3 regions of the Bordetella sp. 15P40C-2 genome follow, and region 1 is predicted to be linked to each of the others. Evidence: predicted binding sites of a transcription regulator. Region 1 holds the regulator's gene; each other region holds the start of a gene.
The links. The regulator LexA, encoded in region 1, represses DNA repair genes until DNA is damaged. The targets are predictions, from matches to a motif close to ACTGTATNNNNATACAGT.

Region 1 (3,281 bases):
TGAAGGCACGCAATCTGGTGCCGTTCCTGGACATCGCCTACCAAGGCTTTGGCGCCGGTCTGCAAGAAGACGCCGCCGTGGTCCGTATGTTTGCCGATCTCGGTTTGACGATGCTGGTCAGCTCGTCGTTCTCGAAGTCGTTCTCGCTGTATGGCGAGCGCGTCGGCGCCCTGACGGTCGTCGCGGGCAACCAAGACGAAGCCAAGCGCGTCCTGAGCCAACTCAAGCGCGTCATCCGTACGAACTACTCGAACCCGCCCACCCACGGCGGCACGGTAGTTTCGTCGGTGCTGAACACGCCCGAGCTGTACACCCTTTGGGAAGAAGAGCTCGCTGGCATGCGCGATCGTATTCGTCTGATGCGTCAGCAGCTGGTCGAAAAGATCAAGGCCGCCGGTGCGACGCAAGACTTTAGCTTCGTGCTGCAACAGCGCGGCATGTTCTCGTACTCGGGTCTGACCTCAGCGCAGGTGGATACCTTGCGCGAAGAGCACGGTATCTACGCGGTGAGCAGCGGCCGTATCTGCGTCGCGGCGCTCAACAGCCGTAACATCGATACGGTGGCGAAAGCCATTGCCGCGGTGATCAAGTAAGCATTGCGTCACAGAGATCGAGGTGCGCGCAAGCGTTGCCTCGATCGAGAAAGCCCCTCCCCAACGAACTGTCGCAACGGGTCGTACGAGAATCCGACCCAATGCAAGGTGCGCCGATCCCAAGAAGTCGGATGTATGTCCAACTTTGGGGTGCAGCTCAGGACAAAGATAGCGGAGGGGCTTTTTTTGGCCGGTTTTGGCGGATCACGTTCATTCAGTGCCGTGCGCGACCGGGTAGAAACTCGACGCTATTGGCGGCAATTAGGCGACACCGCGCTAGCGAGCCCCCCGCGCCACACCATCGCAACGCGGTCGACTTGCATTTTCGAGCCGTCTCGTCCAGAATCCTGACTGTATATTCATACAGTCCACGCGGATCATTGCCATGGCTACCAAACTCACCGCTCGCCAACAGGAAATTTTGACCCTAATCCGGCAGACGGTGGCACGCACCGGTTTCCCCCCCACGCGCGCCGAGATCGCGCGCGCATTGGGATTTCGTTCGCCCAACGCCGCCGAGGACCATCTGAAAGCCCTGGCGCGTAAAGGCGCGATCGAGCTGACGGCAGGCGCCTCGCGGGGCATTCGGTTGATCGAATCGGTCGAGACAGCCACCGCCGCGCGCGAGAGCTCGTCAGCGGCCGCTGCTGCCTCCACGTTGGTGGGCATGGCGACGGAAACGATTACGCGGTTAATGCTGCCCCTGGTAGGACGCGTGGCCGCAGGCAGCCCCATCCTGGCCGCCGAGCATGTGGAACGTGAAGTCGGCGTAGATCCGGGGTTGTTTGCGCAAACGCCTGACTATTTGCTCAAGGTTCGCGGCATGAGTATGCGCGATGCTGGGATCCTGGAAGGTGACCTGCTGGCCGTCAAGCGCGTTGCCGAGGCACGCAATGGCCAGATCGTCGTAGCGCGCCTGGGCGACGACGTGACAGTCAAGCGTCTACAGCACCGCCAGGGACATATCGAATTATTGCCCGAGAACCCGGAATTTGAGCCGATTCGCGTCGATGGCACGCAAGAATTTGCGCTCGAAGGCATTGCCGTCGGCCTGATCCGCACTCACGCGTTGCACTGAAAAATATTGTTGTCGCGCTAACGCTGCAGGCGCGGTGTGTCTGGACCTGTAAGCGCGAGGCATGGCGCAACGTGAAGTAGTCTGCTGTGCTATCGAAGGAATGTCCCAAATCCCCATAGGAATTCAGGGCCTGGTCTCGCCATAACGAAGCGAAGACCCGTTGCCGCCGAACACAAAAGCCCGCGGCTGCAGTCGTATCGACGTCTGCAGCCGCGGGCTTTTGTGCAGCAGTGTTACTTACAGGCGCCCTTACGGACGCCCGCTGGTTGCCGCGATCAGTGCTTAATCACAGGATCAGCCGTCGCACTGGAGCTTTCCGCAGCTTTCGCCGCCAGAGGCTCCTTTACGACTTCATCCTCGGCCAGGGGCTCGGGCATGCGCTCGAGCGCCAGTTCCAGGACCTTGTCGATCCAGCGCACCGGAATGATTTCCAGCTGGTTCTTGACGTTGTCCGGGATCTCCGCCAAGTCTTTGACGTTTTCCTCGGGGATCAGCACGGTTTTGATGCCACCACGGTGAGCAGCCAGGAGTTTCTCCTTGAGCCCGCCAATCGCGAGGACTTCCCCGCGCAGCGTGATTTCGCCCGTCATCGCCACATCTGCCCGTACAGGAATGCGCGACAAGGCCGACACCATTGCGGTGGTGATGGCGATACCGGCCGACGGACCGTCTTTAGGCGTGGCGCCTTCGGGCACGTGGACGTGCATGTCACGCTTTTCAAAGACGGTATCGGCAAAGCCCAGACGGCGCGCGCGCGATCGCACGACGGTGCGCGCTGCCTCAACCGATTCCTTCATCACGTCGCCCAGCGAGCCGGTACGCTGAATAGCGCCCTTGCCAGGCATGTCCGCGACTTCGATGGTGAGCAAATCGCCGCCCACTTCAGTCCAGGCCAGTCCTGTCACCTGTCCGATCTGGTTTTCCTTCTCGGCCATACCGAACGAATAGCGGCGAACGCCCAGATATTTGCTGAGGTTGTCCGCATCCACGTGCACGGGGGTGACCGGCGCCGATGCTGCCTTGCCAGACGCCTTGGCTTCGTCGGCTTGAGCCAGCAGTTCCTTGACGACTTTACGGCAGATCTTGCCCACTTCGCGCTCGAGGGCCCGCACACCGGCTTCACGGGTGTAGTAGCGAACGATGTCGCGCAATGCCGAGTCATCCACGACCAATTCGCTTTCCTTGACGCCGTTGTTCTTCATGAGCTTCGGCAGCAAGTGATCGCGTGCGATATGGATTTTCTCTTCCTCGGTGTAACCCGACAGACGGATGACTTCCATACGGTCCAGCAGCGCGGGCGGAATATTCAGCGTGTTGCTGGTCGCCACGAACATCACATCAGACAAATCGAAATCGACTTCGATGTAGTGATCCTGGAACGTGTGATTTTGCTCGGGGTCGAGCACCTCGAGGAGCGCGGACGCGGGATCACCACGGAAGTCCATGCCAAGTTTGTCGATCTCGTCGAGCAAGAATAAGGGATTGCGCACCCCGACTTTGCTCATGTTCTGCAAGATCTTTCCGGGCATCGAGCCGATATAAGTGCGACGGTGGCCGCGAATCTCTGCCTCGTCGCGCACACCGCCGAGCGCCATCCGCACGAACTTGCG
Region 2 (3,281 bases), on a different contig from region 1:
CATGCCGCAGCCCGCCATGGCTCCCACAAAGGCGGCTGACAGGTAGGTGGTTGCGGCCGACGCGCCCAGCAGGATGGCAAGCACCACGGCGAAAGAAGAACCGGCGCTCACGCCCAGCAGACCCGGCTCGGCCAGCGGGTTGCGGGTCACCGATTGCATCAGCAGACCCGCTACGCCTAATGCCGCGCCCACCAAGAGCGCGAGTTCAGTACGCGTGCCGCGCAATTCGAATACGGTAAAGCGCGCGTCGTCGTCCCCGCCGCCCATGAGCGCGTGCAGGCTTGCCACGGGGCCGACATCGCCCGCACCCACCAGCAAGCTGAGCACGCACAACATAATCAGGCAAAGGACCGACAGGCCCAGTGCCTTGGAGGGCAAGAAAAATCGGGGGGAGGACATCACACCGCCATTACTTCGCGAGCGTCTTCTCCACATCGTCCAGGATGCGTTGAGCGGCCAGATAACCGGAGCTGCTGCTCCAGATTAGGCCATCGACGCTGACGACTTGATCGGCTTGAGCAGCTTTCAGGCGTTTGAATGCGGGTTGCTTGCTGGCGTCTTCCAGGGCCTTCTTGCCCTCGGGATTCAAGGTCGCGAGGAACATCCAGTCGCCGTCGGCCTTGTTCAGGTTTTCCAGGCTGAGGATGTCGCTGTGCGGACGGTCTTTGATGGTGTCGGCCAGCGCGTTGGGTTTCAGGCCCAGCGATTTCAGCAATGCGCCCACAAACAGATGGCTCGACATGATTTGCGGGCCTTGCGGATTCCAGCGTACGACCGAAACGGTCGTGTCGGCGGGCATGCGCTTGGCCAGCTCGGTGATGCGAGCGTCGACCTCGGCGATACGCTTGTCGGCTTCCTCGGTCTTGTTCAGGGCCTGGGCGTAGCTGCGCAGCGTGTCCTGCCACGGCGCGAAGGAGTCGCCGACGGGTACGATGGTGGGCGCGATCAGGCTCAGCTTTTCGTACATTTCCTTCGTCAGGCCCGTGGCGGCCAGAATCACGTCGGGTTGCTGGGCGAGAATGGCCTCCAGGTTGGGCTCGCGCACGGTGCCTACCAGGGCGATCGTGCCGGTTTTGTCCTTGAGGTAGGCGGGGATATCGGTGCCACCACGGCTAGCCAGGGCGCCAACGGGCTTTAGGCCGAGCGAGGCGGTTGCGTCCAACGCGTTTTCCCCGAGCGTCACCACGCGCGAGGGGGTGCCGTCGATCTTCACATCGCCAAAAGCAGTCTGCACCGTCCGCTCTGCGGCAAGCGTCGTGGCGCTGAATGCCAGGCCGGCCACCAGCGCGGCGGCAAACGTGGTCAGGCGGCGAGCGGGGAATGATGGAGCAAAACGCATGGGGCTTCCTTCTACAGCTAGACGGTGACCGGGGCGCGATCGCCATTATGAATGGCGGTGGCTACGAGCCTGGTCGGGAATAAGTCTTATTCCCTAAGTTTACATTCATTACGGATGGTGAATGGGAGGGCGGGGTATCACATTGATTTCATTCAGTTTCGGGGCAGGTCGTGACTCAGCATGGCGGATGGGTGATCGCAATTCAACCAATCGCAGCTGCCGGAGCCCGAACATGGATACTGCTATACTACTGGTTATACATACAGTATCGATATGGAACTCTCGACCAAACTCGAAATCCTCGCCGATGCAGCGAAGTACGACGCCTCATGCGCCAGTAGCGGTGCACCGAAGCGGGATTCGCGCGGGCGCGATGGGCTGGGCGCGAGCACCGGCGCGGGCATCTGCCATAGCTTCACGCCAGACGGACGCTGCGTTTCGCTGCTAAAGATTCTGCTCACCAATTTCTGTCAGTACGATTGCCAGTACTGCGTGAATCGCCGTTCGAGCAATGTGCCCCGGGCGCGCTTCCGTCCCCGCGAAGTGGTCGATCTGACGCTGGATTTCTACCGACGCAACTATATAGACGGGCTTTTTCTCAGCTCGGGCATTATCCGCAGCGCGAACTACACGATGGAGCAGCTGGTCGAGGTCGCGCGTACGCTGCGCGAGACGCATCAGTTTCGGGGCTACATCCATTTAAAGACCATCCCGGACGCCGATCCGGAGTTGATCACGCTCGCTGGGCGGTACGCCGATAGACTGAGCGTCAATATCGAGCTGCCCACCGACGGCGGGCTGAGCCGGCTGGCGCCGGAAAAAAGCGCGCCGACCATCAAACGAGCGATGGGCGTGATCCGGCTGGCGCGCGAAGAGGCATTGGAAGAGCGGCGCAACAAGGTGCCAGCCGGCCAGAGCACACAGATGATCGTGGGCGCGGACGAGGCCGATGACCGCACGATTCTGCAGACGGCGCAGACTTTGTATGGTGCGTATCAGCTCAAGCGGGTGTATTACTCGGCTTTCAGTCCCATTCCCGACAGCCCCTCGGGGTTGCCTGCCCAGCCGCCGCCGTTGTTGCGCGAGCACCGGCTATATCAGGCGGATTTTCTGATGCGAGGGTATGGGTTTCAGGCTGACGAGCTATTTCAGGATGCGGGCGAGCTGCCTTTGGATATCGACCCGAAGCTCGCCTGGGCGCTGGCTCACCGCGAGTTATTTCCCGTGGATTTGAATCGCGCCCCGTTGCGGCTGATCGCCCGGGTGCCGGGCATAGGCATGCGTAATGCCCAGCGGCTGGTGGAGCTGCGCCGGCTGCGTGTCATCCGCTATCAGGACCTGATTCGTCTGCGCTGTTCGATGGACAAGGTCAAACCCTTTATCGCGGTGCAAGACTATCGGCCCGGGCTGGGAGAGGCGTCATCGGCTCGCTTGCGACGCGCGCTCGCGCCGCAAGCGGCGCAGCAGTTGTCCCTGCTGTGAAATTGCGTCAGCCTTTAATGGACGACAATTGGAGGCCACCCGACCGTGGATGAAATGCATACCTTGGTGGTGAACGGCGGCTATGCGGCGTGGCGTTTGCAGGCCTTGCGCGCGTTGCGGGCGGGCTGGCCGCCGTCGCGGGTGACTTGGGTGGAAAAGGTCAGTCGCGTGGGCAGTGGCTCCGCACAGATGTCACTGGATTACGCGGCGCAGCCGGTATCGTCGGCCGGGATGGGCGATGGCGGTGGTGGCGATTGCGGCCGCGCTGCGGGCCACGACCGCGACGCCGCCCACGACTCCGACCCACATCCCGCCCAGATTCGCATTTCCCGAGAGCTCGCTACCTTGTTGCAAGATGCGGCCTTGTATCGGTCGCCGCAGCGCTGGGCATTGTTGTATCGGGTGCTTTGGCGGTGGGAACAGGGTGATCGTGCCGTGGTGTCGGCGGCGGACGAGGACG
Region 3 (3,281 bases), on a different contig from region 1:
TGATCGGGCGATGCTCCGGTGAACGGCGATGCCTTGTTTGCATCGCCGTCGCCGCGCCGCGATGCTAGGGCAGGGCGGGAGTGTTACGTAACGCGGCGGCGAGCCCTGCCGCGTTGCGCATGCCCTGGTCTTGATAATTGGTGTTGAGCACGACATGAGTATTGCGCACGCGCTCAGCCAGCCGTTTGATGCTTTGTGCGAGTTCGGCCAGCTCTTCGGGCGAATACTCATATTGGAACCGGCCGGACGAAGCGCCGGTGTTGTTCCCCCAAGCGTCGGCATTGCGACCGTGCAATCGTACGACGGCGAGGTCTGGATGCGTAGCGTCCCACAAGGCTGGCACCGTATTGTCGAATCCTTGCGGGGCATCGACCACCGTATGCACCATGTTGGCCTCACGCAAAACATCCAGCGTCCAAGCCGATGCCGTCTTTGTCGAAAACCAGCTGCGGTGGCGAAACTCCACGCTCATCACGTGTTCATCCATATAGCGCTGGCACTCGCGTAGCAACGCCATGCCGCGCGCGCCGCGCTGAATCCATGGCGCGAATTGAAAGTGAATAGCGTGCAGTTTGCCCGCCAGCCGTAGCGGTTCCAGCGCAATGAGGAATCGTCGCCATAGCTCCTCCTGCAACTCGCGAGGCAGTTGGTGATAGAACAGCTTCGTCTGTCCAGCGAGCTCCTGCTGTATATCGCCAGGCAGATCCTGGGTCGGGGCGGGGTGCCCGGTAAACAGGCGATGGGCTTTCACGTGGAATGCGAAGTCCTCGGGCGTACGTTGCGCCCATGCGTGCGCGACGCGCGCGTCCAGCAACCGATAATAGGTGGCATCCACCTCGAGCAAATGGAATTGCGTGGCGTAATAGCGCAGCCGTGCTTCGGGCGTGCGCACGTCTCGGGGGTAGAAACGGCCGCAGGCTAACAGCGTGGGATCTGTCCAAGAAGCGGTGCCGGTCAGAATATGCATGGTGACAAGGCGGCCTGCCGCTGCGAGCAGGCGGCCAGCAGTTCCGTTATGATCTGTATGAATATACAGTTAATTTGACTTGTGCCGCGTAGGCCTGCTCGGTGAATTGCCGGGCACGCTGTTTCGCTCATCCTTCCAATTTCTACCGCATGTCCGCCGACCTCGACTACCTGTCCGACCTCAATCCGGCCCAGCGCGAAGCCGCGACGTACGGCACAGGCTCGCCCGACGCGCCCGCCTTGCTCGTGATTGCTGGCGCGGGTTCGGGCAAAACCAGCACGCTGGCGCACCGCGTCGCGCATCTGGTGTTGAACGGCGCAGACCCGCAACGGATGCTGCTGCTGACCTTTTCGCGTCGCGCCGCGCTAGAAATGGAACGCCGTGTTGGCAAGGTCTTGCAGCGCGTGATGAAACTGCACTCCAGCCAGAAGGCGCCGTCCTTGCCATGGGCGGGTACGTTTCATAGCATCGGTGCGCGGCTACTGCGCGACTGCGCGGGACGCATCGGCCTGTCTGAGAATTTCACCATACACGATCGCGGCGATGCCGAAGACCTGATGGGCATGGTGCGCCATGAGTTGGGATTCTCGGCCACGGCGGAACGTTTTCCGCTGAAAGGCACGTGCCTGGCCATCTACTCGCGCGTCATCAATAGCCAGTCCCCGGTGGGCGAGGTGCTCAAACACGCGTTTCCGTGGTGCACCCAATGGGAAGACGCCCTCAAACGCCTGTTCGCCGCGTATGTAGAGGCAAAGCAGGATCAACAGGTTCTCGATTACGACGACCTGCTGCTTTATTGGTCAGAGATGATGCAAGACGACGACCTTGCACGCGATGTCGGCGCACGCTTTGATCATGTGCTGGTCGATGAGTATCAGGATACCAATCGCTTGCAATCCGCCATCTTGCTGGCCATGAAACCCGATGGCCGCGGGTTGACCGTCGTGGGCGATGACGCGCAATCGATTTATTCGTTTCGCGCAGCCACCGTGCGCAATATTCTCGACTTCCCTTCGCAGTTCACGCCACCCGCACACATCATTACGCTCGAACGCAACTACCGCTCGACGCAACCCATCCTGGACGCCTCCAATGCGGTCATCGGTCTGGCGCGCGAGCGTTACACCAAGAATCTTTGGACGGACCGAGCCTCCGATATCCGCCCTGCGCTCGTGACGGTCAGTGACGAGGCGGGGCAGGCGCGATGGGTGGCCGATCAGGTGCTGGCGCAACGTGAGACGGGCGCAACGCTAAAGTCGCAGGCCGCGCTCTTTCGCGCGGCGAGCCATAGCGCTGCGCTCGAACTCGAACTGACCCGGCGCAATATTCCCTTCGTGAAATTCGGCGGACTGAAATTTCTGGAGGCCGCGCATATCAAGGACGTGCTCTCGCTGTTGCGGTGGGCCGAGAATCCCCGCAGCCGACTGGCGGGTTTTCGGGTCGCACAGCTCTTGCCGGGTGTCGGGCCGGCGATCGCGGGCCGCTTGATGGATGCGCTTGCCGACGCGGCCGAGCCGATGCGCGTGCTCGAATCGTTCAAGCCGGGCAACGCCGCCAAGTCGGATTGGAATGGCTTGATAGACGCCTATACGGCATTGCGCGATTCCGGTCAGCGCTGGCCCGCGGATCTGGATATCGCCATTGGCTGGTATGCGCCGCAACTCGAGCGTCTCTATGACGATGCCCGTGTGCGTCGCGCGGACCTGGACCAGCTGGCGCGCATCGGCGCGGGCTATGCGAGTCGCGAACGGTTTCTCACCGAACTGACGCTGGACCCTCCCGATGCCACCAGCGCCGAGGCCGGGCCGCCGTTGCGCGATGAAGACTACATGATTCTGTCCACTATCCATTCCGCGAAGGGTCAGGAATGGAAATCCGTCTATGTGCTCAATGTGGTGGATGGATGTATTCCTTCGGACATGAGTACCGGCACGGCCGATGAAATCGAAGAAGAGCGTCGCCTGCTGTATGTCGCGATGACCCGCGCTAAAGAGCGCCTGCACCTGATTGTCCCGCAGCGGTTCTATGTGCATCAGCAGAGCGGCATGGGCGACCGTCATGTCTACGGCAACCGCACGCGCTTTATTCCGGAACCCTTATTGCCGTTATTCGAGGCATTGCCCCCGCCTCCCACTTTGGCGGATTTGCCATTTGGCCGTGGCCAGGCCGCGCCTGCATCCAAGCCGTCCATCGACGTCGGCCAGCGTGTTCGCAAGCTTTTTAGCTAAGCTATGATGCTCAGCATTACTAGGTTGGCATGATTGCTATCCTGGTGGGTCAATGCGGAGGTGGCATGTCGCAGCAGGAGACCATT

Region 2: GOQ25_RS10920 (putative DNA modification/repair radical SAM protein) is a predicted target of LexA. The motif match lies at 1,589-1,606, and genes of this name have one in related genera.
Region 3: GOQ25_RS03350 (ATP-dependent helicase) is a predicted target of LexA. The motif match lies at 1,020-1,037, and genes of this name have one in related genera.

The regions. Positions count from the first base shown of each region.
Region 1 covers NZ_WSJA01000014.1:166,171-169,451, forward strand. The annotation lists gene GOQ25_RS06345 (amino acid aminotransferase) at 1-593, shown strand, start outside; gene lexA (transcriptional repressor LexA) at 979-1,671, shown strand; gene lon (endopeptidase La) at 1,947-3,281, opposite strand, start outside.
Region 2 covers NZ_WSJA01000025.1:23,328-26,608, reverse strand. The annotation lists gene GOQ25_RS10930 (iron ABC transporter permease) at 1-399, opposite strand, end outside; gene GOQ25_RS10925 (ABC transporter substrate-binding protein) at 410-1,339, opposite strand; gene GOQ25_RS10920 (putative DNA modification/repair radical SAM protein) at 1,613-2,821, shown strand; gene GOQ25_RS10915 (UdgX family uracil-DNA binding protein) at 2,876-3,281, shown strand, end outside.
Region 3 covers NZ_WSJA01000004.1:23,557-26,837, forward strand. The annotation lists gene GOQ25_RS03340 (L-lactate permease) at 1-3, shown strand, start outside; gene GOQ25_RS03345 (DUF72 domain-containing protein) at 65-967, opposite strand; gene GOQ25_RS03350 (ATP-dependent helicase) at 1,117-3,195, shown strand; gene GOQ25_RS03355 (magnesium and cobalt transport protein CorA) at 3,261-3,281, shown strand, end outside.